2 regions of the Diaphorobacter sp. ED-3 genome follow, and region 1 is predicted to be linked to the other one. Evidence: predicted binding sites of a transcription regulator. Region 1 holds the regulator's gene; the other holds the start of a gene.

What was found. The regulator FNR, encoded in region 1, switches genes on or off when oxygen is low (the NO sensors DNR and NnrR bind a similar motif). The targets are predictions, from matches to a motif close to TTGATNNNNATCAA.
Region 2: PCQ86_RS14670 (DUF3149 domain-containing protein) is a predicted target of FNR. The motif match lies at 2,591-2,604, and genes of this name have one in related genera.

The regions. Positions count from the first base shown of each region.
Region 1 is NZ_CP115182.1:1,235,308-1,250,436, forward strand. Features, by position in the region: gene ccoG (cytochrome c oxidase accessory protein CcoG) at 1-1,053, shown strand, start outside; gene PCQ86_RS06015 (FixH family protein) at 1,115-1,393, shown strand; gene PCQ86_RS06020 (hypothetical protein) at 1,470-1,757, shown strand; gene fnr (fumarate/nitrate reduction transcriptional regulator Fnr) at 1,798-2,541, opposite strand; gene hemN (oxygen-independent coproporphyrinogen III oxidase) at 2,713-4,095, shown strand; gene PCQ86_RS06035 (sulfite exporter TauE/SafE family protein) at 4,099-4,818, shown strand; RNA gene ssrS (6S RNA) at 5,225-5,404, opposite strand; gene PCQ86_RS06040 (cell division protein ZapA) at 5,459-5,803, opposite strand; gene PCQ86_RS06045 (hypothetical protein) at 5,800-6,039, opposite strand; cobalamin riboswitch at 6,074-6,317, shown strand; gene PCQ86_RS06050 (TonB-dependent receptor domain-containing protein) at 6,398-8,278, shown strand; gene PCQ86_RS06055 (cobyrinate a,c-diamide synthase) at 8,301-9,659, shown strand; gene PCQ86_RS06060 (bifunctional adenosylcobinamide kinase/adenosylcobinamide-phosphate guanylyltransferase) at 9,656-10,255, shown strand; gene PCQ86_RS06065 (ABC transporter substrate-binding protein) at 10,252-11,142, shown strand; gene PCQ86_RS06070 (FecCD family ABC transporter permease) at 11,187-12,221, shown strand; gene PCQ86_RS06075 (ABC transporter ATP-binding protein) at 12,218-13,000, shown strand; gene PCQ86_RS06080 (hypothetical protein) at 13,073-13,324, shown strand; gene cobO (cob(I)yrinic acid a,c-diamide adenosyltransferase) at 13,362-13,931, shown strand; gene PCQ86_RS06090 (methylated-DNA--[protein]-cysteine S-methyltransferase) at 13,946-14,476, shown strand; gene PCQ86_RS06095 (MAPEG family protein) at 14,647-14,907, shown strand.
Region 2 is NZ_CP115182.1:3,009,218-3,024,346, reverse strand. Features, by position in the region: gene mobB (molybdopterin-guanine dinucleotide biosynthesis protein B) at 1-473, shown strand, start outside; gene PCQ86_RS14685 (molybdopterin molybdotransferase MoeA) at 470-1,714, shown strand; gene moaD (molybdopterin converting factor subunit 1) at 1,711-1,974, shown strand; gene PCQ86_RS14675 (hypothetical protein) at 1,981-2,310, opposite strand; gene PCQ86_RS14670 (DUF3149 domain-containing protein) at 2,389-2,529, opposite strand; gene PCQ86_RS14665 (hypothetical protein) at 2,642-2,896, opposite strand; gene moaE (molybdopterin synthase catalytic subunit MoaE) at 2,963-3,439, shown strand; gene clpB (ATP-dependent chaperone ClpB) at 3,508-6,111, shown strand; gene PCQ86_RS14650 (hypothetical protein) at 6,176-6,481, shown strand; gene PCQ86_RS14645 (GFA family protein) at 6,565-6,966, opposite strand; gene PCQ86_RS14640 (coniferyl aldehyde dehydrogenase) at 7,082-8,518, shown strand; gene PCQ86_RS14635 (GNAT family N-acetyltransferase) at 8,674-9,195, shown strand; gene PCQ86_RS14630 (class I SAM-dependent methyltransferase) at 9,204-10,376, shown strand; gene PCQ86_RS14625 (tRNA dihydrouridine synthase) at 10,472-11,482, shown strand; gene PCQ86_RS14620 (phospholipase D-like domain-containing protein) at 11,442-13,172, opposite strand; gene ribD (bifunctional diaminohydroxyphosphoribosylaminopyrimidine deaminase/5-amino-6-(5-phosphoribosylamino)uracil reductase RibD) at 13,295-14,386, opposite strand; gene PCQ86_RS14610 (type IV pilin protein) at 14,439-14,903, opposite strand; gene PCQ86_RS14605 (pilus assembly protein) at 14,903-15,129, opposite strand, start outside.

The DNA of each region.
Region 1 (15,129 bases):
ACGGAAATGTTCATGTGGATCGAGCACAAAGTCGAAGGCGACCGCAGTGCCCGTATGCGCCTGGACAATGGTCCGTGGACATTTGAGAAGATCTGGAAAAAAACTGTCAAGCAAGCCATTTGGATTGCGGTCGCGTTCTGGACCGGCTTCACCTTCGTGGGCTATTTCGTTCCGATTCGCGAGCTGGGGGAAGAGTTGCTGGCCCTGCAAGGAGGGTGGCAGATATTCTGGGTGATCTTCTATGGGTTGGCCACGTACGGCAACGCAGGATTCCTGCGCGAGCAGGTGTGCAAATACATGTGCCCTTATGCGCGTTTCCAAAGCGCAATGTTCGACAGGGACACGCTGGTCGTCTCTTACGATCCCGAGCGCGGCGAGCCTCGCGGGCCCCGTAACAAGACCGTAGATCACAAAGCTGCGGGACTGGGTGACTGCATCGATTGCACGCTGTGTGTCCAGGTCTGCCCAACGGGTATCGATATTCGCAACGGACTGCAATACGAATGCATTGGTTGCGGTCTCTGCGTGGACGCTTGCAATACCGTGATGGATAAGATGAAGTATCCGCGCGGGCTGATTCGCTTCTCGACGCAGAACGGCGTCAAGAACCACTGGACCCAATCGCAAATGCTCAAACGCGTGCTGCGACCCCGTGTGTTGTTCTATTCAGCGGTGCTGGTGGTGTTGTGCATTGGCATGCTGGCCAGCTTGGTGGTACGCACGCCGTTGAAGGTGGACATCGTGCGCGACCGCGCTGCGCTCTCGCGCATCGTGGCGGGAGGCAAGCTGGAAAATATCTACCGGCTGCAGATCATGAACGCCACGGAGGGGGCGCAGCGCTACACCATCAGCGCCCACGGTATGGAAGGGCTGGAAGTGGCGTCCGAGACCGTAATTGACATTGGACCGGCGGAATCCCGATGGGTGGTTGTCCGTCTTCAAATTCCGTATGGCTCAGCATCTCCTGGATCGCATACGGTGTATTTCGATATTCAAGCGCAGGGTGATAAAGCCCAAGTGGCAGAGAAATCCGTGTTCCTTGTACCCCGCTGAAGGCGGTCGTGGAATGCAAATGAACAAGCTGTGCTCATAAATGAGCGAGGAGTTGGTATAAATGCCGAGTAATTTCCCCATGAATCTGGAAGACGCAGGAAAGCCTTGGTGGACGTTTGGCCATGTCTGGCTTGTCATCGCGGGGCCGGTGATTGTCATCATTGCGGGCTTCGTGACCCTCTGGCTGGCCGTGAGCCAACCCGACCCCGTCATCGCGGAAGACTATTACCAACGGGGGTTGAACATCAACGAGACCCTGAAGGAGTCAGGAGGCGACATGACGCCTGCCATGAAGGGGCGCAACCATGCAGCTACTCCGCTGGAGGACCAACCGCGTTGACCGGCAGGGCGAGTCCTCTTTGCATGCCGGAGAACAGATGCTAGGCTGTCAACTACACCTGCTAGGAGATGGGCGAATGTGGATGCAACGATTGATGTGGATCGCGTGGCCGGCCTTTTTGATGGCGGGCGTCATGGAAATGGTGGTGTTCGCCTTCGTGGATCCAGAAGCGCTGCAGTGGTTTGATCAACCCCTGCATCTCTCGCGCGAAGGTGTGTATACCATCGCCTTCTTCACGTTCTGGTTCGTACTCATGGCTTCCAGCGCATTGACGACGCTGTTGTCACTCTCGCCCTTTGAGTTGAATCGCTGCCCCGTGCCCAAAGGGGCGCGGCCGGCTGATTGCGCCAAATACGTTTCCTGATCTTTCCGCCGATCAGTTATGAATCAGCAAAAACCCAGGCTTAATGGCAGGCTTGCTGGCTGTTGACAATGCGCTTCAGCGCATCGGTATCGACGATGCGCACATGGCGCTGTTTTACTTCCACAATACCTTCTTCCACGAACTTGGAAAACGTGCGGCTGACGGTTTCCAGTTTCAATCCCAGGTAGCTGCCGATCTCTTCGCGTGTCATGCGCAGCACCAATTCGGATTGTGAGAAACCCCGGGCATGCAAGCGTTGTACGAGATTCAACAGGAATGCGGCAAGGCGTTCCTCGGCACGCATACTCCCCAGCAACAGCATGACCCCATGCTCGCGAACAATCTCGCGGCTCATGATCTTGTGCACATGGTGCTGTAATGCCGTTACTTCGCGCGACAACTCTTCAATACGATCGAAAGGCATGACGCATACTTCGGCGTCTTCAAGCGCTACCGCATCGCAGGTGTGGCGGTCACTCACGATGCCATCCAGGCCGATGATCTCGCCAGCCATTTGAAAACCCGTCACTTGATCGCGACCGTCTTCGGTGGCGACACAGGTCTTGAAGAATCCGGTGCGGATGGCAAAAAGGGATGTGAAGGGTTCACCGTTCCGGAAAAGCGTGCCGCCACGCTTGATCTTGCGTCGTACAGCAACAATGTCATCGATGCGCTTGAGTTGCTGGTCGTCCAGACCCACGGGCATGCACAGCTCACGCAGATTGCAGTTTGAGCAGGCAACTTTGATGGTCTGGAGATTCGTATGCATGGGAACCCTGTTCATGGCTTGAGCTTACCTCTGAACGGCTGGGAGACATGGAATGCCGTAGGCCGCCGGACGACTTTGAGCCGAAGTCAAATTGTCGCCACAAGGACCTCATGGGCGCTTGATCAACGTCAAGGACTCATGGGGGACTCTACGGCACAGTGATATGAAAGTGCAAGGAATCCCGTCATGACCGTTGTTACAACAGAGCTCCTGCGTCGCTTTGACGTCCCAGGGCCGCGCTACACCTCTTATCCGACTGCTGATCGTTTTGTCGAGGCCTTTGGCGAGCGGGAATACATCCTTGCGCTGCAGCAGCGTCGCGTGGGGTCGGTAGCCAAGGCGATGCCGTTGTCGCTTTATGTCCACATCCCGTTTTGTGAATCGCTGTGCTATTACTGCGCGTGTAACAAAATCATTACCCGGCATCCGGAGCGGGCAGAGGTCTACTTGCGTTACCTCAGCCGTGAAATCGACCTGCATACGGCGCACTGCGGTGTGGGTCAGCATGTGAGCCAGCTGCATTTCGGCGGAGGCACGCCTACTTTCCTGACGGATGACGGTTTGCGCGAACTGATGGGCATGCTGAGGCGCAGTTTCGTCCTTGTTCCTGGGGGGGAGTACTCCATAGAAGTGGACCCCCGGACCGTGGATGAAGCGCGGCTGGGATTGTTGGCGGAGCTGGGTTTCAATCGCCTGAGCTTTGGCGTGCAGGATTTCGACCCTGAAGTACAAAAGGCCGTGCACCGCATTCAGCCTGCCGAAAAGGTGTTCGCGTTGGTCGATGCGGCTCGGAAGCTCGGGTTTGAATCGGTGAACGTGGATTTGATCTACGGGCTGCCGCGCCAGACACCGGAGTCGTTTGATCGCACCTTGGAGCAGGTAGCCGAGTTGCGGCCAGACCGGATCGCGCTGTATGCGTACGCTCACTTGCCAGAACGCTTCAAGTCGCAGCGACGCATCATCACGGCCGAGTTGCCCATGGCTTCGGCCAAGGTGTCCATGTTGGCCCGGTCACTTGATGTGTTCCAGGAAGCCGGCTACGTCTACGTGGGCATGGACCATTTCGCTCTGCCAGACGATGCGCTGGCGGTGGCCAAGCGGCAAGGCAGGCTGCACCGCAATTTCCAAGGCTATAGCACGCAGCCCGATTGCGACCTGATTGGTCTGGGCGTTTCTGCCATCGGGCGCGTGGGCGCTACTTACAGTCAAAATGTGAAAACGCTGGACGAGTATTACGACTGCATTAACCAGGGGCATTTGCCTGTGGTGCGCGGGCTGGCGTTGACCAAGGACGACTTGGTGCGTCGCGCAGTCATCATGGCGTTGATGTGCCAAGGTGAATTACTGTTTGAGCCGTTGGAACAGTCCTGGCTGATTGATTTCCGCAGTTATTTCGATGCGGAATTACAGCAACTGCAAGAAATGGCGGCTCAGGGCTTGGTGAAAATCAGTGATGAGGGCGTTGAAGTCACGCCCATGGGATGGTATTTCGTGCGCGGCGTGGCCATGGTGTTCGACAAGTATCTGCAGGCTGACCGTAACCGCGCTCGCTTTTCCCGGATTATTTGATCCATGCTGTGGGCGCTGGCCACGACGGCCTTCCTGATGGGGCTGATGGGAGGGGCTCACTGTTTGGCGATGTGTTCTGTTCCCTGCGCGGCGCTTACGGGGCTGGGTGGCACGCCGGACGCCACCCACACCATTCAATGGGCGTCCCGCCGCGGAATCCTCCAACGGGTAGCGCAGTTTCACGTGGGGCGCCTGATTGGCTACGGCGCCGCAGGGGCGGTGGTTGCGCTGGCTATGGAGCAACTCGCATGGCTGGGGCAAAGCACCTCGGCATTGCGCCCCCTTTGGACGCTGATGCACGTGCTCATCCTCGCGTGGGGCGGGATGATGATGGTGCAAGCGCAGCAGCCCTTGTGGGTTGAGCGGGCGGGGCGTGCTGCCTGGGCGAAGGTCAAGCCCTTGGTCTCTCGGCCTGGCGGGCTCCTGACCGCGGGTGTGGCCTGGGCGCTCCTGCCATGCGGCCTGCTGTATACCGCACTGTTGACTGCCGCTCTCAGCGGAAGCGTGCTCCGCGGAGCCTTGTGCATGGTCCTGTTTGGCGTGGGAAGCGGTGTATGGCTGGTGCTGGGGCCGTGGACATTTGGCCGCATTCGCGCTTGGATCGGCGTGAAGGGTGGGGCGTGGGGGTCTCGGCTGGCAGGTGGTGTGCTTTTTTCCCTGGGTGCATGGGCGCTATGGATGGAGGTTGTCCATGGGCAGCCGGCGCCGTGGTGCGTGCCCTGAAAGCAGCGTTTTGTGGAACCACAGCGGCTCTGCGAAGCATGCCGTGGCAAGCGAATGGTGCAAACTGAGACGCTCAGGCGTGACGTATCGCTGTCAGATCTCTACCAGCGGAAGTGACGAGTCTGTTCTCATCGACGTGGAGAAATCCAGCTACCCATCGCTGCCTTACTGGATGCGCCACCGTACGTCTGGGGCGCGCGCTGCGTATCAGTGAGGTTGCCGAAGGAATGGGAACGCCCGAACCACGCCAGGATATTTGGCATCGGTGCGACGACTACCAAGGTCTGCTCTGTGCCTTGCAGATGGGTGGGTTGCGCGCGCTGGCCGCGGAGCGCCGGATTTTCTGAGCAGGTATTGAGGTCACTGGCACTCACCCGGAGCGAGGGCGCAAGCGATTACCGGAGAAAAGGTGTCTGCGAATGCCACCGGACCGGCATCCTGAACCGGGGGTTCAGGTGGGCGAGGGCAGCCAGGCGTTGGGTTCATCTGACGCGAGATGATCACGCTCACCGGGCGATGTACCAAGCCCGTGCTCAATGAGCATTGGTTCAAGGAAATATAAAGCCCGGCAGCACCGCAGACATGTTCATTGTAGTGGGCTGCCCGTGTGCAGCCAGGGGCCAGGCTTTTACCGTAATGGTTATAGGAGGCGCCCATCCTCGCCCAGCGCCTCGTCCAGGCGCAGGAGCAACTGCTGCACGCGCTCATCGCTGTCGTGCACATGCGGCGCGACCGGGGTGGGGGCGATGCGCGCAGGGGCTGAGGCGGCTGCCAAATCGGCGGCTTCGCGGTCGGCGATCTCGAAAGCCAGGTTGAGGGCCGCCAGCACGGCGATGCGCTCGCGCGCGCGTACCTTGCCCGCGTCACGGATGCGCGTCATGGCGGTATCCACGCGCTCGACCGCCTCCAGCAGGCGCGACTCCTGGCCGTCCGGGCAGGCCAGGAGATAGCTTTGCTGGAGGATCTGTACCTCGATCTGCTTCATGGCGCGTCTTTCGTCTCGGCAGTGCCGGGGAGTTCGGGCTCGGCAGGCAGGCGGTCCAGCAATGCGTTTACGCGGGCACGGGCCGCCTGCAGGCGGGATTGGAGGGAATCGCGCTCCTGGGTGAGCGCCGCGACCTGTTGCGCCAACAGGGCATTGGTGCGCTGCAACTCGGCATGGCGCAGCAGCAGCCGCTCAACGCGCTCGGCGATCTGGTCGATGGAAGAGGGGGAGGCCATACGCTGCCGATTGTAGGGATCGGCGTGCGAACCATCGTAAAATTGCGCAGTTGGTGCTAGCGGCGTGGTTCACATGCCGCAGTTCAACGGGAAGCAGGGAGGGGCCCTCCGCCATGGAGTGCGTCCTGTGCCTGCGCTGCCCCCGCAACGGTCAGCGGATGAGCCGTACCTCGGCTCCCTCTTCATTGACAAGCCACTGAGCGCCTTGAACAAGCGTTTGGGAAGGCGATGCAGAGCGTTCCGCCAGCCCGGATACCGGCCAACGAGGTGGCTCCGCGTTTCCTTTTGTGAAACCTGGGCCGTTATGCCCAGGTGCCGACGGGGAGGTCGGCCGTGGCGATCTCTCTGTTTGCCCCACATGACAAACACCCGTCCGTTCAATGTGCGCTTGAGTGCGCTTTCCGTGCACGCGCGCGTCGCCGTGCTGCCGCTGGCGCTGGCCGCCGCTTTCCCCGCCGTGTCCCAGACCCTGCTGGCCCAGGCAGCCACAGAACCCCAACTGCGTGAAACCGTCATCACGGCAACCCGCGTGGCCCGGCCGCTGGCCGACATCGTGTCCGATGTGTCCGTCATCGACCGTGAAACCATCGAGGCCAGCGGCGCGGTAGGCGTCATTGACGTGATCTCGCGCCTGCCAGGCGTGCAGATCACGCGCAATGGCGGCCAGGGCAGCAGTGGCAGCGTCTACCTGCGCGGAGCGGAGTCGCGCTTTACCGCCGTGTACCTGGACGGCGTGCGCCTGGACTCGCAATCCACCGGCGGCGTGGTGTGGGAGCAAATCCCGTTGTCGCAGATCGACCGCATCGAGGTCGTGCGCGGGCCAGCGGCTGCTGTGTACGGCTCGGATGCCATGGGAGGCGTGATCCAGCTCTTCACCAAAAAGGGCGAGGGTGCGCCGGCGCCCTACGTGGGCGTGGGCCTGGGCAACCAGGGCACGCGGACGGTGCAGGCCGGCGTGAGTGGCGGCACCGAGCAGGTGGACTATGCGTTGGGGCTGTCGCATGAGCGCGCCGATGGCTTCAGTGCCCGCGTAGGCTCCGCCTACAACCCGGACAAAGACGGCTACCGCCGCACCTCTGCCAATGCCCGACTGGGCGTGCAGTTCGACACGACCCATCGCCTGGAGGGCACGCTGCTCGCCAGCAACCTCAACTCGCAGTACGACGGCAGCAAAACGGCCGACGACCGCAATCACCACCAATTGCGCACGGCCAGCCTGGCATGGCTGGCCAAGTGGAGCGACGTGTACAGCACGCGCTTGCAGGTCACGCAGGGGCAGAGTGAATACAGCACCCGGCCCAACTTCTACATGACCGAGACCACGCTGCACAATTACCTGCTGCAAAACGAGTGGCGCCTGGGCGCGCATCTGTTCACAGCCGCGCTGGAGCGCCGCGAGGACGAACTGCACAACCCCGCCACCGAGTTCGTGGGCGACCTCCAGCGTGACCGCTCACAGAACGCGCTCGCGCTGGGCTATGGCCTGAACCAGGGCGCCCATACGCTGCAGGCCAACCTGCGCTATGACGACGACAGCGAGTTCGGCGGCAAAAGCACGGGCAGCCTGTCCTATGGCTACGCCATTACGCCGCAGTGGCGCGTCACCGCAGCGGCCGGCACGTCCTTCCGCGCACCCACGCTCTACCACCGCTTCAGCGAATACGGCGCGCCCGACCTGCAGCCCGAGAAGGGGCGCAACGTGGAACTGGGCGCGCGGTGGACGCAAGGAGAGAGCAGCGTGGGTGTCGTGGCGTACCGCAACCGCGTCAGCAACCTCATCAATTTCGGCGCCGCGGGCCGCTGTGATTCCAGCTTCGGCTGCTACGAGAACGTGGGGCGCGCCGAGTACAAGGGCGTGACGCTGTCGGCCGCGCACCGCATCGCGGGCGTGTCGCTGCATGGCTCCATCGACTGGCAGAACCCGCGTGACCTGGACAGCGGCAAACTGCTGGCGCGCCGTGCCAAGCGCTACGCCACGCTGGGTGCCGACACCCTGGTGGCAGGCTGGACGCTGGGGGCGGAGCTCTACGCATCTGCGCGCCGGTACGACAACGCGGCCAACACCAACGTACTGGGCGGCTACACCACGCTCAACCTCTACACCAGCAAGCGCGTGGCGCGCGACGTGACGCTGCTGGCCCGCGTCGACAACCTGGCCGACAAGGACTACCAGTTGGCGCGCACCTACGCCACCGGCGGCCGCACGTTCTACGTGGGCCTGAAGTGGGCGCCGCAGTAACGCCATCACCGACTGCCACACCATGAGCCGCTGTCCCGCCCTGGTCATCGCCGCGCCCGCCTCTGGGCAGGGCAAGACCACCGTCACCGCCGCTTTGGCGCGCCTGCACACACGCCAAGGCCGGCGCGTGCGGGTGTTCAAGTGTGGGCCCGACTTCCTGGACCCGCACTGGCACCAATTGGCCAGCGGCGCCCCCGTGCACCAGCTCGATCTGTGGATGACCGGCGCGACAGACTGCGCGCAGCGCCTGCGCGCCGCGGCGGCCGAAGCAGACCTGCTGCTCATCGAAGGGGTGATGGGATTGTTCGACGGCGAGCACAGCGTGGGCGACCTGGCGCAGCGCTTCGGCATACCGGTGCTTGCGGTGGTGGATGCCTCTGCCATGGGGGGCACGCTGGGCGCCATCGTGCATGGGCTGCGGCACTACCGTGCGGGCCTGCCATGGGCCGGTGTCTTGGCCAACCGTGTGGCGGGCGACCGCCATGCGCAGATGCTGCGGGACGGCTTGGCCGACGCTGCGGACTGGCTGGGTGCGCTGCCACGGGTCGTGGGTGACGCTGCGGGCGGGAGGGAGCCTGGTGGCCTTCTGCCCGAGCGGCACCTGGGACTGGTGGCAGCGCACGAACTGCCCGATGCCCTGCAGCGGCTGGACGCCGTGGCCGATGCGCTGGCCGGCACGCCCCTGGGCCGCATGTCCGCTGCGGACCTGCAGCGCTGGGCGGTGGACTTCGGCGGCACGCCCGTGGGCCGTGCCGCCATCACGCCGCTGCTGGCGGGCCGCACTGTGGCCGTGGCGGCGGATGAGGCTTTCTGCTTCATCTACGAAGCCAATATCGACACCCTGCAGCAGCTGGGCGCGCGCGTGGTGCGCTTTTCGCCGCTGCGCGACGCTGCGCTGCCAGCCTGCGACGCGCTGTGGCTGCCCGGCGGCTACCCCGAGCTGCACGCCGATGCGCTGGCCACCAATACGGCCATGCGCGGCAGCCTGCAGGCGCACGTGGCGGCGGGTCGGCCCGTGTGGGCGGAGTGCGGCGGCATGATGGCGCTGCTGGAGTCCATCACCCTGGCCGACGGGCGCCGCGTGCCCCTGTGGGGGCTGCTGCCGGGTCATGCCACCATGCAGCGGCGCCTGGCCGCGCTGGGGCCGCGCGCGCTGCGCATGGGCACGCATGAGTTGCGCGGCCACACCTTTCACTACTCGGTCACCGACAGCCCGGCCGCCGTGTGCGCACGCGCCCAGCGTCCCGATCACGCAGGGGCACCGGACGGCGGTGAAGCCGTGTACCGCCACGGCAGCATCCACGCGAGTTACTTTCACGCATGGTTTGCGTCCAGCCCGCAGGCGACCGCAGCCTTGCTGGGCGCGGAGGCGGGGCCATGAACGCGGCGCCGCAGACCATCGCCCGCAGTGAACTCATCCTGGGTGGACAAAAGAGCGGCAAGTCGCGCCGCGCCGAACTGCTGGCGCGCCAGTGGCTGCAGGCCGCGCCGGCACACCGCGCGTTGCTGCTGGCCACCGGCCAGCCGTGGGACGACGAGATGCGTGCGCGCATTGCCCGCCACCAGCGCGAGCGTGCCGAGCGTGTGCCCGGCCTGCAGACCGTGGAAGAGCCGCGCGATCTGGCCCACGCCCTGGCGTGCCACAGCACCCCACAGACCCTCATCGTCGTGGACTGCCTCACCCTGTGGCTCACCAACTGGCTCATGCCGGCCGATCCCCAAGATGTAGAGCAAAAACAGCCTCTAGCGCCCGACTGGAAAGCGCAGGCAGCTCACTTTTTTGAAGCATTGACGCATGCGCCCGGCCCCGTGGTGCTGGTGGGCAACGAGATCGGCCTGGGCGTGATCCCCCTGGGGCGCGAAGTGCGCGCCTTCGTGGACGCGCTGGGCGCCCTGAACCAGCGCGCGGCGGCAGCCTGCCAGCGCGTCACGCTGATGGCGGCGGGTCTGCCGCTTACCCTGAAGGACGCACCATGATGCCTCTTCGCTGGCGCCGCCAGCTTGCTGCCGCCGGCTGGCTGCTGGGCCTGCTGCTGGCCTTGCCCAGCGCCCACGCGGTAACCATCACCGACGACCGGGGCCGCGCGCTGCGATTCGACCAGCCGCCCCAGCGCATCGTGAGCCTGCTGCCGTCGCTGACCGAGAGCGTGTGCGAGCTGCAGCGCTGTGAGCGCCTGGTGGGGGTGGACCGCTACTCCAACTGGCCCGCGTCCGTGCGGCGCCTGCCCCAGGTGGGCGGCGGGCTGGACCCGAACATCGAGGCCATCGTCGCGCTGCGCCCGGACGTGGTACTGCTGTCGGTCAGCAGCCGCGTCAGCGACCGGCTGGAGGCGCTGGGCGTGAAGGTGCTGGCGCTGGACCACAAGACCCATGCGGACGTGCGCCGCGTGCTGGGGGTGCTGGGTGAACTGCTGGCCGTTCCGCCGGAGCACGGCGCGGAGCGCGTGTGGCGCGTGATCGATGCCGCCGTGCAGGCCGCCGCGCAGTCGCTGCCGCAGCGCGCGCGCGGGGCGCGGGTGTTCTTCGAGGTCAGCCGCGGCCCCTATGCGGCGGGGGCCAGTTCGTTCATCGGCGAGACGCTGGTGCGCCTGGGCGCGCGCAACGTGGTCCCGCCCGAGCTGGGGCCCTTTCCGCGCCTCAATCCCGAGTTCGTCCTGCGCGCACAGCCCGACGTGCTGATGGTGGCGAACCGCAGCATGCAGCCCATGACCCAATACCCAGGGTGGAACCACCTGGCCGCGGTCAAGGCGGGCCGCGTGTGCGACTTCGGCCCCGAACTGTCAGACGTGGTGGTGCGCCCCGGCCCGCGCATGGCCGAGGCCGCGCGCATCATGGCCCGTTGCCTGGCGGAGAAGTACGAATGAGCGCGCGCCTCCCGCAGCCCTCTACCATGGTGGCGACCACCGCCATGCCAGCAACCTATGCCACCTCCTTGCACCCCGACGCCAGCGGCCGCCGCGCGCGCTGGCTGGGCCTGTGGCTGCTGGCCGCCAGCGTGGCGCTGCTGCTGCTCGGCGCCAGCGTCGGCAGCACGGGCTTTGGCAGCTTGCTGAACCTGCGCGGCGACCCGCTGGCGCAGCAGATCGTGTGGGACATCCGCCTGCCGCGCACGCTGGGCGCATGGCTGGCCGGCGCGCTGCTGGGGCTGGCGGGCGCCATTGCCCAGGGGCTCTTTCGCAACCCGCTGGCCGACCCGTACCTGCTGGGCAGCGCGTCGGGCGCGGCGCTGGGCGGCGCCGTGGCCATGGCCGTTCTGGGTGTGTCGCCCAGCACGGCGAGCTGGCTGGCGCGACTGGGCGTGACGGGCTTGGCCTTCGCGGGCGCTGCGGGCGCCGTGCTGCTGACGCTGGTGTTGGCGCGTGGTGTGCAGCACACGCTGCGCCTGCTGCTGGCGGGCGTGATCGTGGGCGTGGTGCTTGGCGCTGCGCGCGACCTGATCCAGGTGGCGCAGCCCGCCATTCTGGAGCCGATGCAGGTCTTCACCATGGGCAGCTCGGCCTTCGTGGGCTGGCAGGCCTGCGCCATCATGGCTGGCGGCTGGCTGCTGTGCGCCGCCACGGCCTGGGCGTTGTCGCGGCTGCTGGACGGGTTGATGCTGGGCGAAGCCACGGCCGCCAGCCTGGGCCTGCCCATCGTGCCCATGCGCGCTGGGCTGGTGCTGGCGCTGGCCCTGGCCACCGGCACGGCCGTGGCGCACACCGGGCTGATTGCCTTCGTCGGGCTGGCGGCGCCGCACCTCGTGCGATCGATCGCGCGCGTCACCCACCAGTGGCATGTGTGGCTGTCCAGCCTGATGGGCGCGGTGCTGCTGCTGGCCGCCGACATCCTGGCGCGCTGGGTGGTGGCGCCGCAGGAACTGCCCGTGGGCGTGCTCACCGCCGCGCTGGGCGGCAGCTACCTGCTGTGGCTCATGCACCGCCGGGTGCTGGGAAGCTCGCTATGAAGAACATAGCTGTTAGCGCACGCCAGATAAGCGCCAGCATCGCAAATGCCTCTATATTGCGCGGCGTTGACCTGGACCTGCCCGCTGGCCGCTGGACCAGCGTGGTCGGCCCCAATGGTGCGGGCAAGTCCACGCTGCTCAAGGTGCTGGCAGGCCTGCTGCGCCATGCGCGTGTGCAAGGGCGGGTGCAGTTGCTGGGCCGCGCGCTGGCCGACATTCCCCCGCGCGAGCGCGCCCGCCAACTGGCCTGGCTGGGCCAGAACGAGTCCGCCGCCGAAGACCTGCCCGCCTACGACGTGGCCATGCTCGGCCGCCTGCCGCACCGTGCCTGGATGGCGCCGGCCAGCGATGCCGACCATGCCGCCGTGCAGCAGGCGCTGCACACCACCCAGGCGTGGGACTGGCGCGACCGTCCGCTGTCGGAACTGTCGGGAGGCGAGCGCCAGCGCGTGCTGCTGGCGCGCGCGCTGGCCGTGCAGGCGCCCGTGCTGCTCATGGACGAACCCCTGGCCAACCTGGACCCGCCGCACCAGACCGATTGGCTGCACACCGTGCGCGACATGGTGGGGCAGGGCGGTACCGTGGTCAGCGTGCTGCACGAGGTATCCATCGCGCTGCAGGCCGACGACATGCTCATCATGGCCGCCGGCGGCGTGGTGCACCACGGGCCATGCCAGAGCGCGGCCACGCACGCCGCGCTGGAGCAGGTGTTCGAGCGGCGCATCCAGGTGCGCGAGATCGACGGCCTGTGGATGGCGCTGCCCCGCATGGAGCGGTGAACGCGCTGCTCCCCTTTCCCTTGAACCCCTTGCGGCCGGCGGCCGGCCGCAGAGGGCGTGGAGTGTGAACGCATGAATTTGGACGCCGGTTTTCCCCAGGTCGCGCAGGTGCTGCTGTGGCCCGTGCCCGTGCGGGTGGCACTGGCCTTTCTCCGTGCCCTGTGGATGCGCGGCGCCATGCGCATGCAAGCCTGGCAGCGCTGGCGCCTGCCGCATCACCGTTCGCTGCGCGTGGCGCCGGGGCTGCCGATGGAGGAGCTGGCGCTGCAGTTGGTGCGCCACATGCGGCCTTCCAGGCGCGGCGTGCTCCATCGTTTCCCGTGACGGCTTGTTTTCCCCAGACTTCTTCTTGAGGCACTGCATGCAGATTGAAACTCCCCCCACCGAGAAACGCTACGACAAGGCCGAAGGCGAGCGCCGGGGCCTGGTCATCGTCAACACCGGCGACGGTAAGGGCAAGAGCACGGCGGCCTTCGGCCTGGCGCTGCGCGCGCATGGCCGGGGCAAAGCCGTGAAGGTCTTCCAGTTCATGAAGGTGCCCGGCGCCCGCTTTGGCGAGCACCGCATGTTCGAGCAGATCGGCCTGCCCATCGAAGGCCTGGGGGACGGCTTCAGCTGGAAGAGCAAGGACTTGGACCACTCCGCCCAACTGGCGCGCGACGGCTGGGCCAAGGCCCGCGCGGCCATCCTGTCGGGCGAGAACTTCCTCGTTGTGCTCGACGAAATCACCTATCCCCTGATCTATGGCTGGCTGCCACTGCAAGAGGTGCTGGACACCCTGGCGGCGCGGCCCAAGGACGTGCACGTGTGCCTGACGGGCCGCCGCTGCCCCGAGGAAATCATCGCCATCGCCGACACAGTGACGGAGATGAAGCTCATCAAGCATGCGTTCCAGGCGGGCATTCCCGCGCAGCGCGGCATCGAGGACTGAGGGGGCGCCGCGCCATGCTGTATGCGCAGACCGTGCCTACCCCGCTGGGCGAGATGCTGGCCGTGGCTTCGGACCGGGGGCTGTGTCTGCTGGAGTTCGTGGGGCAGCCGGGTGTGGAGCGTGAATTGGCCCAGGTGCAGGCCGCTCGCGGTAAGGCCCTACAGGAGAAGGGCAATGCGGTCACCGTGCTGCTGGCCAGTGAGTTGGCGGAATACTTCGGGCGCCGCCGCCGCGTGTTCGGTGTGCCGCTGGACCTGGTGGGCACGCCATTCCAGATCGCCGCGTGGCAGGCGCTGCTGGCCATCCCTTACGGCGAGACGCGCAGCTATGCACAGCAGGCACGGACCATCGGCCAGCCCACGGCCACGCGCGCCGTCGCTGCGGCCAACGGGCAGAACAAGGTCTCCATCGTCGTGCCCTGCCACCGGGTGATCGGCAGCAACGGCAGCTTGACCGGCTTTGGCGGCGGCCTGCCGCGCAAGCGTGCGCTGCTGGCGTTGGAAGATACTTCCGCGCAGCGCGATTGGTTGAACGAGACGCCATAACGGCCCCCTCGCCCACACCGCCGCCGAACGCGCGGCCTTTTATCGCGCCATTGGCGCGCACCGCCAGCGCCGTCCAGAACCCCTGCCTGCACCGCGATTGCGGCCGCGTGCCGCTGGCACCGGTTGGTCCATGACGGTGAATGGGGGGTGCCCGGCGACCGGTGGCGTTGATGGCGGTGCGTGCCCAAGGCAACACTGCCGAATATGCAGCCATGCTGGCGCTTCTGATCTACCTGCTGGGTCAGCGGAGTTCGGCGGAATGGGTCAGCTGGGTGATGATGGGCGTGACCGCGTCGCGCTATCTGTTGGTGATGGGCGTGTTGGCTTCTGCCACGTTGGCGCGTCCCAACCCTTTCCGTGCCGTGGGGGCGCTGGGGACCTATGTTGGCGGTACCGTACTCGCATTGGCGTTGCTTTTTGCAGCGGCATAGATGTGGTGCGCAACGGCCTTGGGGCCGTTGTGTTTCGAGAGGGGCCACCACGCACCGGCCATGAAAGAAGTGGTGCCAGGCGCACGCGAACCATGTCACTCGGCACACGCGCGCCTGAAGCTGCTGGAGGCGCTACCGGCGAGTCATTGCGCACCATGCTGTGAACGCAATGCCAGAGGCGATTGGCCCGTCACGGATTGGCATGTGAACCTGAAAACCCGC
Region 2 (15,129 bases), 1.8 Mb from region 1:
TGCATGGCCTGCGCGTGTCGGTGGTCAAGCATGCGCACCATAAGTTCGACATCGACCATGTGGGCAAGGACACCTGGCGCCACCGCGAGGCCGGCGCCTACGAAGTGGCCGTGGCCTCCGACCGGCGCATGGCGCTGATGCGCGAATTCGAGCAGGAGCACACGCCCAGCGTGCACGAACTGCTGGCGGAGCTGGATCCGCGCGTGGACTGGGTGCTGGTGGAAGGCTTCAAGGAAAGCGACCTGCCCAAGATCGAGATCTGGCGCGCCGCATCACCCGATTACCGCGAACGGCCCGCACTCTATCCGCACGATCCCTGCATCGTCGCCGTGGCCACCGACGCGCCGCTGCCGCCGGTGGCCACCGCGCTGCCGGTGCTCAACCTGGACGACCCTCACGCCGTGGTGCAATGGCTGCTGGCACAGGGCGCGCGTTTTGACTATGTGCCCGACCGGGCGGAGGCCTGCGAATGAAACCCCAAGCGCGTGCACCCCTCAAGCCACTGGACGAAGCCCTGGCCGAACTGCTGGCGCAGGCCGCCCCGCTGGCAGGCACCGACACCGTCAACACCTTCGACGCCGACGGTCGCGTGCTCGCGCAGGCCGCCACCTCGCCGCTGCAGGTGCCGCCCACCGACAACAGCTCGATGGACGGCTACGCCGTGCGCTGCGCCGACGTGCCGGCAGCGGGGGTGGAGTTGCCGGTGGCGCAGCGTATTCCCGCGGGCGCCTTCGGCGTGCCGCTGGCGGCGGGGACGGCGGCGCGCATCTTCACGGGCGCGCCGGTGCCCGAGGGGGCCGATGCCATCGTGATGCAGGAAGACTGCGAGGCGCTCGACGGGGATCGCGTGCGCGTGAATGCCGTACCGGCCCAGGGTCAGTGGATTCGGCGCGCGGGCGAGGACATCACCCGGGGTGCTGAGGTGCTGGCCGCTGGCACGCGCCTCACTCCCGCAGAGCTGGGCCTGGCTGCCAGTATCGGCTTGGGCACCCTGCAGGTGGCGCGCCGGCCCCGCGTGGCGCTTTTTTCCACGGGCGACGAACTCGTCATGCCGGGTGATGTGCCGCCCGCGCAGATGAAGCCCGGCGCCATCTACAACAGCAACCGTTTCTTCCTGCGCGCCATGCTGCTGCGCCTGGGCTGCGAGGTGAGCGACCTGGGCATCGTGCCCGACCGGCGCGAGGCCACCGTGGCCGCGCTGCGCGAGGCTGCTCAGGGACATGACCTGATCCTGACCAGCGGCGGCGTGAGCGTGGGCGAGGAAGACCACATCAAGCCGGCGGTGGAGCGCTTGGGCACGCTGCATCTCTGGCAGATCGCCATGAAGCCGGGCAAGCCCTTCGCCTACGGCCAGATTCCCCACGCGGGCGGCAGTGCACACTTCATGGGCCTGCCGGGTAACCCCGTGTCCAGCTTCGTCACCTTCGGCCTGCTGGTGCGCCCCTTCCTGTTGCGCCTGCAGGGCGTGCGTGATGTTGCTCCTAAAGCGATAGCTGCTACGGCTGGATTCAACTGGCCCCGGGCCGATAAACGCCGTGAATTCCTGCGCGTGCGCCAGGGCGCCGATGGCACGCTGGAACTGTTTCCCAACCAAAGCTCGGGCGTGCTTACCTCGGCCGCCTGGGCGGACGGCGTGGTGGACAACCCCGCCGGCCAGACCATTGCGCGCGGCGACACCGTGCGCTTCCTGCCATTTGCGGAGTTGCTATCATGACCACGCCCTTCACGATCACGGTGCGCTACTTCGCCTCCATCCGCGAGGCCGTGGGCACGGGGCAGGAGACGGTGCAGACCGGCGCCACCACGCTGGGCGCCTTGCGCGATGAACTCATCGCCCGTGGCGAGCCCTGGGCCACCTGCCTCTCGCGCGGGCGCGCCGTGCGCGTGGCCCTCGACCAGACCATGGCGCATGACGCCACGCCGCTGGCGGCAGGCGCCGAGGCGGCGTTCTTTCCGCCCGTCACGGGCGGCTGACGGCGTTCAAGGCTGCTGCACCGCCAGGGCGGGCAGCTCGGGGCTGCGCCACCCCAGCAACTCGGCCAGGCGCAGCGTGATCCAGCGCGCCTCGGCCGGGGTCACGCCCGCGTCCGGACCGGCCAGGCCGGCGTGGATGCCCAGCAGCACTCCTTCTTCTGACCGCGCACCGCCGTGGTACAGCTGCTGCGCCTGTTCCACCAAGTGGCAGGCCAGGTCCTCGCACCACTCGTAGCGCGCCCGCACCTCGGCGGCAGGCGCCTGCAGGCGTGCGCGTGTGTCGCTGTACAGCGCGATGAAGGAGGGCGGGACCAGGATCTGGTTGTCGTCGTGCATCCGCCTATTGTCTGGCACGGCGCAAAAACAAAGGCGCCGCTCCTGGTGGAGACAGCACCTGCGCGGGTATGGAGTGGATCAGCGCTTCTGCTGTGCCGGGGGCGCATCGTTGCGCGTGAACAGCCAGACGAAGAAGCCCCCCATGCACAGCATGAAACCGATGCCTATGGCGCTGAACAGACCCACCTCGGTGGTGAAGAGTTGCTTGAGCAGTTGCATGGCGTTTTTCCTCCGTCGTTATGTGATGGAGCCATTGCAGCGCAGCCCGGCGGGAGTCCCTTTGAGACAAGTCAAAAATCCGGGTATACCCCACTATTGTCGTCAAGTACCTTCAATCAGGCACGAACAGGCGCTCAAAGCGCTGCTGGTCGCCTTCCAGCTCGAAGGTCACGAGCTGGCCCATCTTCGCGTCAGCCTTGCGGTGGGCGGAGAACAGGCTGTAGCGGCCCGCCAGGTCGAAGCTGGGCAGATCGACCAAGGCATAGGGGTGGGGCACGAAAGTCTGGAACTCAAACACCACACGGTGCGCATTGCGCGGCGAGGGGTAGAGCAGGTAGTCGTCGGTGGTGATGGTCTGCAGGGCCATGGTGTGCAAGTGTGGGGTGGGCGTTAAAGTGCCGTCAATTCCGCAATTCTGCCGCTGACCACTGCCATGCACCGCGTTTCCATCCAGACCCATGACTTCGACGTTTCCACCGAGCTGGCGGCGCTGCGTGCGCGGGACGCGCGCGTGGGGGCGGTGTGCTGCTTCGTGGGCACGGTGCGCGACCGCAACGAAGGGGACAGCGTGGCCTCCATGGAGCTGGAGCACTACCCGGGCATGACCGAGAAATCCATCGAGGCCATGGTGGATGCGGCGTTTGCACGTTTTAACCTCTATGGCGTGCGCGTGATCCACCGCGTGGGGCTGCTCGCGCCCATGGACCAGATCGTGATGGTGGCCGTGACCTCGGCGCACCGTGGCGAGAGCTTTCAGGCCTGCGAGTTCGTCATGGACTACCTCAAGACCCAGGCGCCGTTCTGGAAGAAGGAGCAGACGCCGGAGGGTGCGCGCTGGGTGGATGCGCGCGTGAGCGACGATGCGGCGCTGGCGCGCTGGGGCATCGCCGCGCCGCCCCAGGTGGGCTGACTTTTATCGTCCGGCGGCTTGAAATCGAGGCCCCGGAGCCCTAGCTAGTGACAAGTTGGAGGTTTCACATGCGTCTCGATAAATTCACCACGAAGTTCCAAGAAGCGCTGTCTGATGCACAGTCGCTGGCCCTGGGACATGACAACGCCTACATAGAGCCCGTGCACATGCTGGTGGCCATGCTGCGCCAGGATGAAGGCCCGCGCGCGCTGCTGCAGCGTGCCGGCGCCAATGTGCCGGGCCTGCTGGCCGCGGCCGAGGCCGCCGTCAAGCGCCTGCCCCAGGTGCAGGGCCAGGACCAGGTGCAGGGCAGCCCCGAGCTGGGCCGTGTGCTGCAGGCCACCGAGAAGGAGGCCATCAAGCGCGGCGACCAGTTCATCGCCAGTGAGTTGTTTTTGCTGGCGCTGGTCGACAGCAAGGGCGAGGCCGCGCAGCTGGCCAAGGACAACGGCGTGACCCGCAAGAGCCTGGAGGCGGCCATCGATGCCGTGCGCGGCGGCCAGAAGGTGGACAGCGCCGAAGCCGAGGGCCAGCGCGAGGCGCTGAAGAAATACACGCTGGACCTGACCGAGCGCGCCCGCCAGGGCAAGCTGGACCCGGTGATCGGCCGCGACGACGAGATCCGCCGCGTCATCCAGGTGCTGCAGCGGCGCAGCAAGAACAACCCCGTGCTGATCGGCGAGCCCGGCGTGGGCAAGACCGCCATCGTCGAGGGGCTGGCCCAGCGCATCGTCGAGGGCGAGGTGCCCGAGACGCTGAAGAACAAGCGCGTGCTGGTGCTGGACATGGCCGGCCTGCTGGCGGGTGCCAAGTACCGCGGCGAGTTCGAGGAACGCCTGAAGTCCGTGCTGAAGGAAGTGGCGCACGAGGAAGGCCGCATCATCCTCTTCATCGACGAGATCCACACCATGGTCGGCGCCGGCAAGGCCGAAGGCGCCATGGACGCGGGCAACATGCTGAAACCCGCACTGGCGCGCGGCGAGCTGCACTGCATCGGCGCGACCACGCTGGACGAGTACCGTAAGTACATCGAGAAGGACGCGGCGCTGGAGCGGCGCTTTCAGAAGGTGCTGGTGGACGAGCCCAGCGTGGAAGACACCATCGCCATCCTGCGCGGCCTGCAGGTGCGCTACGAGGCGCACCACGGCGTGGACATCACCGACCCGGCCATCGTCGCCGCGGCCGAGCTGTCGCACCGCTACATCACCGACCGTTTTTTGCCTGACAAGGCCATCGACCTGATCGACGAGGCCGCGGCCAAGATCAAGATCGAGATCGACTCCAAGCCCGAGTCGATGGATAAGCTCGAGCGCCGCATGATCCAGCTCAAGATCGAGCGCGAGGCGATGAAGAAAGAGACCGATGAGGCCTCGCAAAAACGCCTGCAGCTCATCGAGGAAGAGTTGGGCAATGTGGAGCGCGAGTACGCCGATCTGGAAGAGGTCTGGAAAGCCGAGAAGGCCAGCGCGCAGGGCTCTGAGCAGATCCGCAAGGACATCGATGCCATCCGCACACAGATCGACGACCTGAAGCGCAAGGGCGACTTCAACAAGGTCGCCGAGCTGCAGTACGGCACGCTGCCAGAACTGGAAAAGCGCCTGAAGGAAGCGCAGGACAGCGAGGCCGGCGGCACGGGCACCAAGCACAAGCTGCTGCGCACCCAGGTGGGTGCCGAGGAAATCGCCGAGGTGGTCAGCCGCGCCACCGGCATTCCCGTGGCCAAGATGATGCAGGGCGAGAAGGACAAGCTGCTGCACATGGAGGAGAAGCTGCACGAGCGCGTGGTGGGCCAGGACGAGGCGATCTCCGCCGTGGCCAATGCCATCCGCCGCTCGCGCTCGGGCCTGTCGGACCCCAACCGGCCGCTGGGCAGCTTCCTGTTCCTGGGGCCCACGGGCGTGGGCAAGACCGAGCTGTGCAAGGCGCTGGCCGGGTTCCTCTTCGACAGTGAAGAGCATCTGGTGCGCATCGACATGAGCGAGTTCATGGAAAAGCATAGCGTCGCGCGCTTGATTGGTGCGCCTCCCGGCTATGTGGGCTATGAAGAGGGCGGCTACCTGACCGAGGCCGTGCGCCGCAAGCCCTACAGCGTGCTGCTGCTGGATGAGGTGGAAAAGGCCCACCCCGACGTGTTCAACGTGCTGCTCCAGGTGCTGGACGACGGACGCCTGACCGATGGCCAGGGGCGCACCGTGGATTTCAAGAACACGGTGATCGTGATGACCAGCAACATTGGCTCGCACCTGATCCAGGCCATGGTGGGCCAGGATGCTGAGGACATCAAGGAAGCCGTGTGGGGGGAACTCAAGGGCCATTTCCGTCCCGAATTCCTCAACCGCATCGACGAGACGGTGGTGTTCCACGGGCTGGATGCCAAGCACATCGAAGCGATTGCACGCATTCAGTTGCGTCTGCTGGAGGCGCGGCTGGCCAAAATGGACCTGACCCTGCAGGTGTCGCCGGCCGCGATGGGCGAACTGGCCAAGGTGGGGTTCGACCCGGTGTTCGGGGCGCGTCCGCTCAAGCGGGCCATCCAGCAGCGCATCGAGAACCCGCTGTCCAAGCTGCTGCTGGAGGGCCGCTACCCGCCCAAGAGCGTGATTCCGGTGGATGTCGATCCTGTGACAGACCCAGGGGTATTCCACTTCGGCGAAGCCCGCCCCGCGGGGTGAGGTCTACCATTGAACGAGGGCGCGGGCCTTTCCCGCGCTCTCATCTGCCAAAAAGGGGCATGGTTTGAACGAAATTGTGGCCGGCGCGATCCGGTGGACGTTGCGGCTCGTGGTCGTCGCCATGGGTGCGCTTTTTTTCCTCAGTCTGATGGCCGCGGCCGCCGTTCTGGCACTCGTGTGGGGCGCACGCGCCGTGTGGGCGCGCCTCACGGGCCGCCCGGTCATGCCCTGGGCCATGCGCATGAACCCGCGCGAGGGGTGGAGCACCGTGTACCGCAGCACGGCGCGCTGGACGGCGCCCGGCCCGACGGCGCATGCCCCGCAGCGCAGCACGGACGTCACCGACGTCGTGCCGCGCGAAGTGCATTGATTGCTATTGAAAAATGAGATGCTTGCGCTTGCTGGATAAGCGCTGGAGGCTTAAAAGGCTATAACACTCTTTGCCCCGCGCATTCAGCCGTTGGGCGGCCCGTATTGCGCGATCACCTGTTGCTCGGTGAGCGTCGGCGTCTGGTTCGCGAAGGCGTACGCGGGCTTCTTGTCGATGTAGATCTGGCTGGCCAGTTCGAAGTCCTGCGTCTCGAAGGCCCCGGCGGGAATGAAATATTCGCCCGTCGCCAGCAGCTTGTAGTACAGGTGTGTTCCGCAGCGCGTGCAGAAGGCCCGCTGTGCCCAATCAGAGGACGCATACACGCCGATATGCTCCTCACCCGTGAACTCCACCTCCGGCCCGCAATGCACGGCCAGCAGCGGCCCGCCACCCCAGCGGCGGCAGAAGCCGCAATGGCAGGCGCCGATTTCCTTGGCCGCGGGGGACGTGAAGTGGACTGCGCCGCAAAGACAATGACCGTTCATCTCGTGTTCCTTTCAAGCGGGAGGGCAGGGGCGCATCTTACGGGGGCAGGGCGGCAACACAATGTCACGCGCGGCTCGGTCTGGCGGTGGGGTGGCGAGCCCTATCATGCACGGCATGAGCCCTGATGACATCCGCCACCTGTTCGACCTCCAGCGCCAAGCCAGCCGCGCCCACCCCGATGTGCCCTTGATGGTGCGTCGAGAGCGCTTGCTGCGGCTGTCCAAGATGCTGGACGAACATGGGCCGGTGCTGGCAGCGGCGGTGCAGGCGGACTTTGGCATGCGCTCACAGCGCCTGACGGAGGTGGCCGACCTTTTCGTGCTGCGCGCGGAACTGGGGCACACGCTCAGGCATCTGGCGCGCTGGAGTCGGCGCACCAAGGTGCGCACGCCGCTGTTCCTACAGCCCGCACGCGGCTGGATCGAGCGCCAGCCGCTGGGCGTGGTGGGCATCATCTCGCCGTGGAACTACCCGGTGCAGCTGGCGCTGGGGCCGGCCATTGGTGCGCTGGCCGCGGGCAACCGGGTGATGCTCAAGCCCAGCGAGCTCACGCCCCACACTTCGGCGCAAATTGCAGCGCTGGTGGCGCAGTTCTTCGCGCCCGAGGAGTTCTGCGTGGTGCAGGGTGATGCGGCCACGGCGGCGTTGATTGCCTCGCTGCCCTTCGACCACTTGGTGTTCACCGGGTCGACGGCCGTGGGCCGCAAGGTTGCGCAGGCTGCGGCCGCCAATCTCACGCCGACCACGCTGGAGCTGGGCGGCAAGTCGCCGTGCATCATCGATGCGGACTGCGACATGCAGGAGGCCGCGCTCAAGATCGCCCACGGCAAGCTGCTCAACGCGGGCCAGACCTGCATCGCACCCGACTACGTGCTGCTGCCGCGTGGCAACGAGGCGGCCTTTGCCGAAGCGTTCCGCGTGGCGGTGGCGCGGCTGTTTCCGTACTTCGAGGGCAACCCGGACTACGCCTCCATCATCAGCACGCGCCACCTCGCGCGGCTGCGCACCATGCTGCAGCAGGCCCAGACGCACGGGGCGGAGGTACACGTGCTGCAACCCGTGCCGGGCGCACCCCCGCCACCGCCTCCGGGTATCGGCGACGGGGTGGGGCGGCAGATGGCGCCAACGCTGGTGTTCGGTGCCAGCCCGAACATGCAGCTCATGCAGGAAGAGATCTTCGGGCCCGTGCTGCCCGTGCTCAGCTACGAGCGCCTGGACGATGCCATTGCCCACATCAACGCCCACCCGCGTCCGTTGGCGCTGTATTGGTTCGGGCGCAGCGAGGCGGTGCGCGACGATGTGCTGCGGCGCACCGTGAGTGGCGGCGTCTCGGTGAACGACACGCTGATGCACATCGCGCACGACGCGCTGCCTTTTGGCGGCGTGGGTGACAGCGGCTGGGGCGCCTACCATGGCGAGGCCGGCTTTCTGCGCTTTTGCCACCAGAAGTCGGTGCTGGCGCAGTCGCGCTGGTCGCTGGGACACCTGCTATACCCGCCCTATGGCGCGCGTTTCGACCAGGTAATGGCGCTGCTGCGCCGCCTGATGTAGCGCGGCGTGGCCGTGGCATGTGCGCTATGCCACAGATGGCCGCGTTTGCGTGCAATGGCGGGGTTGGCAAGGTGGAAACTGCGGGGCATGAGAGGCGAAGCGGCATTTGCGCGAAAATGCTGGGTTTTTCGCTTTTCACCTGCTTTCGTTTTCCCATGTCCAGTATCCAGGTTCGTCCCGCCACCCTTCGCGATGCCAAAGCCATTGCCCAGGTTCATACCTCCGCCGCGTTGGAAGCTTACCGAGGGCTGCTGCCTGACGATCAGTTGAAGTCCATGTCGTCCGTCGAGAAGCGCCAAGCCTACTGGCGCGAGGCGATCGAGTATTGCGAGCCCCAGGTCCAGGTGGCCGTGGACGGCGACAAGATCGTTGGTTTCGTCGGCTTCGACCGCTCGCGTGATGAAAAGACGCGCAACACCACCGGTGAAATCTGGGCCATCTACGCGGCCCCCTCGCATTGGAACAAGGGTGTGGGCGTGGCCCTGTGGGACGCCGCGCGCGACGGCCTGCACGAAGAGGGCTGCACCACCGTGACGGCCTGGGTGCCGCTGCGCAATGAGCGTGCCCTGCGCTTTCATGAACTTGCCGGCTTCAAGCGCGAGATGACGACCGCCAAGACCGCCGTGGTCGGCGGCGTGAAGATCGAGGAAGTGCGCCTCAAGCGCCCGATCAACTGAGCCCCGCCATGATCCACTGGAGCGAACACGGCGAGGACCGCAGCGCGCCGTGGCGCTCCGAAAGCGGCGCCAGCGCGCCGCGCCGGGTGGTGTTGGCTGACGACACGCTGGCTGCCGACGCCGCCTATCGCCTGGTATGCGAAGGCACGGGCCTGCTGTGGCGCGGCGACTTTCAGAACGCGCGCCATCTGCTGGACGCGCTCAAGCGCCGTATCGAACGTCCGCGCAAGAGCGGCAAAGGCGGTCGGAACAGCGCCGTGCCCGCGGCGGAGTTCCCGCACGCCTTTCATTTGCATCGCCAGGTGCAGGCACAGCGCGCCCGCCTGCTGGGGCTGCTGCTGATCGAGCTGCAGCCCGACTGGCGCATCGCCCTGCGCCGCGCGCCCGACTGGCGCGCGGCCTGCGCCGAGGCCTGGGGCCCGGCGCTGCAGGAGTCCACCATTGTCTCGCTGCGCGAGTTGCTGGGCGCCGTGGGGGCGCACGAATGGCGCCGCAAGGGCGTGGATGTGCCCGCTCTGGGCGCACGCATTTACCCGCATTACGGCGTGTTTTCGCCCGTGCGGGGCGAGTATGTGGACCTGGTCGCCCAGGCCCCGCTGCCGCCGGGTGCGGATGCGCTCGCTTTCGAGATCGGCACCGGCACCGGCGTGCTGGCCGCCGTGCTAGCACGGCGTGGCGTGGCCCGCGTGGTGGCGACCGAGTTGGACCCGCGTGCCCTGGCCTGCGCGCGGGACAACCTGACGCGGCTGGGCCTGGAGGACCGCGTGCAGCTGCTGCAGACCGATCTGTTCCCGCCCGCGACCACCTTCGGGCGGGCGCCACTCATCGTCTGCAACCCGCCCTGGTTGCCGGCCAAGGCCAGCGCGCCCATCGAGCGCGCGGTGTATGACGAAGACAGTCGCATGCTGCGTGGTTTTCTGACGGGGCTGCCTGCGCACCTGGCGCCGCACGGCGAGGGATGGCTCATCCTGTCGGATCTGGCGGAGCATTTGCGCCTGCGCACCCGCGACGCACTGCTGGGCTGGATTGGCACCGCGGGGTTGCGGGTGCTGGGCCGCCACGACATCCGCCCGAGCCACGCCAAGGCCACCGCCGGTGGCGATGCACTGGCCGGCGCGCGCGCGGCCGAGGTCACGTCGCTGTGGCGCCTGGGTTTGGCGAGTCCGACGCAACAGTCCTGAATCGCATGCGCTCGGGCGATATGACGCTCCTGTTTTTATAGCTTACAGCGCTTGAACAGTAAGCGCTAGAGGCTTGTTTGACCCATAAACTGCTGATGAGCACGCCCGCACCACTGCTGCTCGCCCCCATGGAAGGGCTGCTCGACTTCGTGCTGCGCGACGTGCTCACACGGGTGGGCGGGGTGGACCGCTGTGTGTCCGAGTTCATCCGCGTCACCGGCAGCCTGCTGCCGGACAAGGTGTTCCTGCGTTACATACCCGAGCTGAACCACGGCGGCCGCACGCTGGCAGGGGTGCCCGTGCGGGCGCAGCTGCTGGGATCGGACCCGGTCAGCATGGCCGAGAACGCGGCCCGGCTGGCAGAGCTGGGTCCGGAAGGCATTGACCTGAACTTTGGTTGCCCCGCCAAGACGGTGAACCGCCATGGGGGTGGCGCGGCCCTGTTGCGCGAGCCCGAGCGCATCGCGGCGGTGGTGGAGGCGGTGCGCCGCGCCGTGCCCGCGCATGTACCGGTGTCCGCCAAGATGCGCCTGGGCTACGACGATGCAGGCCTGGCGCGTGAATGCGCGCAGGCCATGGCACGCGGCGGCGCCTGCGAGCTGGTGGTGCATGCGCGCACGAAGGCCGACGGCTACCGCCCGCCCGCGTACTGGGAGCAGATCCCCGCGATTCGCGAGGCGGTGGGCATTCCGGTGGTGGCCAACGGCGAGATCTGGACCGTGCAGGACGCACTGCGGTGCCGCAGCGTGTCGGGCTGCGACGCTCTTATGCTGGGCCGCGGCATCGTGGCAGACCCGGGCCTGGCACTGTCTATCCGCGCGCACGACCGCGGTGCGCCTGCACAGGGCCTACCCTGGGAAGACCTGCTGCCGCACATGGCGCGCTTCTGGCATCTGGTGTGCGACGACCTGGAGCCGCGCCAGCGCGCCGGCCGGCTCAAGCAGTGGCTGAACCTGCTGCGCCGCCGTTACCCACCGGCGCAGGCCGCGTTCGACGAGGTGCGCGTGATGACCGACCAGCAGGCCATTACCGCGTGGGTGGCGCGCGTCTGCGCTGGGGCATCTGTCACAGCAGGTGGTCGGGCGCCAGCGGCCCCAGCAGCTTGAGCAACAGCCGCAAGGCCAGGCTGCTGTCGGGGTCGGTGTGCGTATCCTCCAGGCCGCTGCCCTGCGGCGCGCGCCAGACCAGGTCACCGTCGGCGCTGCGTTGCAGGTGCCACGCCCCCTCGCGCATGGCGGTGTCGATCTGCTGCGCAGCTTCGGCGGCCAGGGCGCGGCTGCGAATCAGCAGGGCGATCTCGGTGTTGTGCAGCTGGGAGCGCAGATCCAGGTTCATGGAGCCGACCACCACCATGCGGCCGTCCACGACCATGACCTTCGAATGCAGCATGGAGCGCGAAGCCCCCGCCGCGCTGGCGCCCGAACTGCCAAAGGCCGAGCGCAGGCCGGCCTGCTCGCTGCGCAGTTCGTACAGCTCCACACCCATGGCCAACAGGTCTTCGCGGTGGCGGGCATAGCCCACGTGGGCAATGGGCGCGTCATTGGACGCTAGCGAATTGGTGAGCAACCGCACACGCACGCCGCGCTGGCGCGCACGTGCAAAGGCGCGCTTCATGTCGTCGCCTGGAACGAAGTAGGGTGAGATGATGAGCAGCTCGCGCCTTGTACGGTCCATGAGGGTGAGCAGCCCGTCCACCACCGTGTCCCCGCTGGACACGGGCGCTGCGGGCGCCGGCGGTGCCTGGGGCGTGTCGCTGGCTTCCGGATGGGCGCCCGGCGTTGTGCCCGCGCGTATCGCGGCCGATGGTGGCGGTTCGTCACCCTCCAGCGGAATCTTGGTCGGCTCGTCCACCAGCATGGCGGCGGGCGCCCATATGAAATCGACGGTGCGCAGGTCCATGGGCTGCGTGTCCCACTGGGGCGATGAGGCGCTGGGGCTGTCTGCAGGGGTGGTGGAGCCGGGCGAGCCGGCTTCCGCGCCTGCCTTCTCGCCACTGCTGCGCACCTGCGCACGCAAACGGTCCAGCTCTTCTCGGCTGACGAGCGACTGCACGGGATAGGCGCGCGGGTTGTTCCAGTAGCTGTCAAAACTGCGCGACATGTCGGCCACGATGGGGCCGACGGCCAGCACGTCCAGGTCAACAAAATTCTCGGCCTCTGCCTTGCCGAAGTACGCGTCGCCCAGGTTGCGCCCTCCGGTTACGCCCATCATGTTGTCGGCCAGGAACAGCTTGTTGTGCATGCGCTGCTGCACACGCGAAAAATCGCTGACCGCGCCCCACATCCGGCCCAGGAACGATGCGCGGGGGCCCGCCACCGGGTTGAACATGCGCATTTCGATGTTCGGCTCGAACGCCATGCGCATGACCAGCGCGTTGCGCCCCGTGCTGTGAAAGTCATCGAGCAGGATGCGCACGCGTACGCCACGCCGCGCCGCGCCCACCACGCTGCGCAGCAGGTGCGCGGAGCTGGCATCGGCATGGATGGCGTAGTACTGCAGGTCCAACGTCTTTTGGGCCGACTGCACCAGCGCGAGCCGGCTGCCATAGGCCTCCTGCGGGCCGCTCAAGAGGGAGAATCCTGACGCATGGCGGGCGCCTGCCTTCTGGCGCAGCTGTTGCACCATGGTGGCTAACTCCGTAGGCTCGCCCGCCGTGTCCAACGCCGTGGATACGGGCCGGTCCACATCCTTGGGCAACCCACCGCAACCGCCGAAGGACAGGACCAGCAAAGCCATGATCGGCCAGCGCGACCAGGTGCGATGGCGAAGGTGGCGGAGCAGGTCTATGAAGGACATCGAACGCAATAAAGTGAGGTGACGACAGGGGTATAGCGCGAAACTCGGCAGCGCGACTGTCGGACAACGGCATGCAAGCACGAGGGCGTGTGGCGCATCGCCTGGAACGCGCAGGACGGGATTCAGAAGTCCGCGCGCCCCGCGATGCGGGCCACCACCCGTAGATCGGGCCCCACCTGCTGCACGGTTTGGAATTGCATCGGAATCCCATCGGCCAGCGTCTGCAACGGCCCCCAGTTGGACAGGCCCTGGGCTCCCTGGCCCAGCATGAGCGGGGCCAGATAGAGCAGCAGCTCATCCACGAGCCCTTCCCGCAGGAAGGAGCCGTTGAGCTTGTGACCGGCCTCCAGGTGCAGTTCATTCACGCCTTCGCGGGCCAGGTCGCGCAACAGGGCGGGCAGATCCACCTTGCCCTGGTCATTGGGCAGTTCGGTGATCGTGGCGCCACGTGCCCGCAGCGCTGCGGCGCCACCGGCATCTGGCCGGGCGGTGTAGATCAGTACACGCCGGTCGGCAACGTCGAACAGCCGGGCATTCGCAGGCGTCTGCAGCAGGCTGTCGACAATCACCAGATGCGGCTGGCGTGGGGTGGCGATCTCCCGCACATCCAGGCGCGGATCGTCCGCCAACACGGTGCCGATGCCTGTCAACACGGCGCAGGCGCGGGCACGCCAGGCATGCCCGTCGGCACGGGCCGCCGGGGACGTGATCCATTGGCTGGTGCCATTGGCCAATGCGGTCACGCCATCCAGCGAGGCCGCGGCCTTCATGCGCACCCAGGGGATGCCGCGCACCATGCGGCTGAAGAAGCCGATATTCAGTTCGCGCGATTGCGTACCGCCGGGGCCCACCTCCACCTGCACTCCCGCAGCCCTCAGCCGCGCGAACCCTTGACCCGCCACCAGCGGATTGGGGTCGGCGATGGATGCCACTACGCGTGCAATCCCGGCCTGAATGAGCGCATCGCAACAGGGGCCGGTGCGCCCCTGGTGTGCGCACGGCTCCAGCGTGACGTATGCGGTGGCGCCGCGCACGTCGCATCCCCGCGCGGCTGCGTCACGCAAGGCCATCACCTCGGCATGGGGTGCCCCTGCGCGCTGGGTAAAGCCCTGGCCCAGCATGTTGCCGTTAACGTCGGTGATGACGCATCCCACGCGGGGGTTGGGATTGGAAAGAAAAAGCGCCTGGGCGGCGAGCCCAAGCGCTTGGTTCATGGAGGGAGAAATCTCAGTCATGGCGCCGTGATGGTAGCGCCCCGGGCTGAATTTATTTGCCCCAGCAGTCAGGGTCGTAGCCGCTCTCTCCGGACTTCTTACCGGCGGCTCCTCGCACGCCGGTATTGCTGAGGGTATAGGTGCCGCATTTGTCCCCTGTCTGTGCGCCTTTGGGTGTCGCCGTCAATACATAGGCTGCGGTGGTATTGCCTGCTTGAAAGGCAATGTTGTAGCGCTTGGTGTTATCGGCGGTCCACGTGAGGGCGCTTGGCAGGCTGGTGGGGTAGGTCCCGGTGGCAGTGGCTGCCCGTTCCAGCCATTGTTGTACCTGTAATAGCCCTGCGCGCGCATCAGCGCGATGACCACGTCGTACATATTCTGTATAGCTGGGGTAGGCAATAGCCGAAAGGATTCCTACCACAGCCACCACAATCATTAATTCAATGAGCGTAAAACCTTGAGCCAAACGCCTGTTGAAAGGGTGCCTAGAACCATTTGCCATATCGTATCTTTCCATCACTTCAGTTGTCGCCAGCCGGGTCGCAGCGTCAGCTCAGGTAACTTGGCGAGTTTATCTACTTTGCCATCATTACCCTGCCGGATCTGTTTGTCTCTGGTAGCGAACCGTAGTTCCTTGCTCGAGGCTGTCATGCGTGCATAGCCTCCATCATTTGCGGGGGTATAGGCTCCATCTCCATTCACATCCATGATGGGTGGTTTAGCCGGCGAGCCGGTTGCAATAT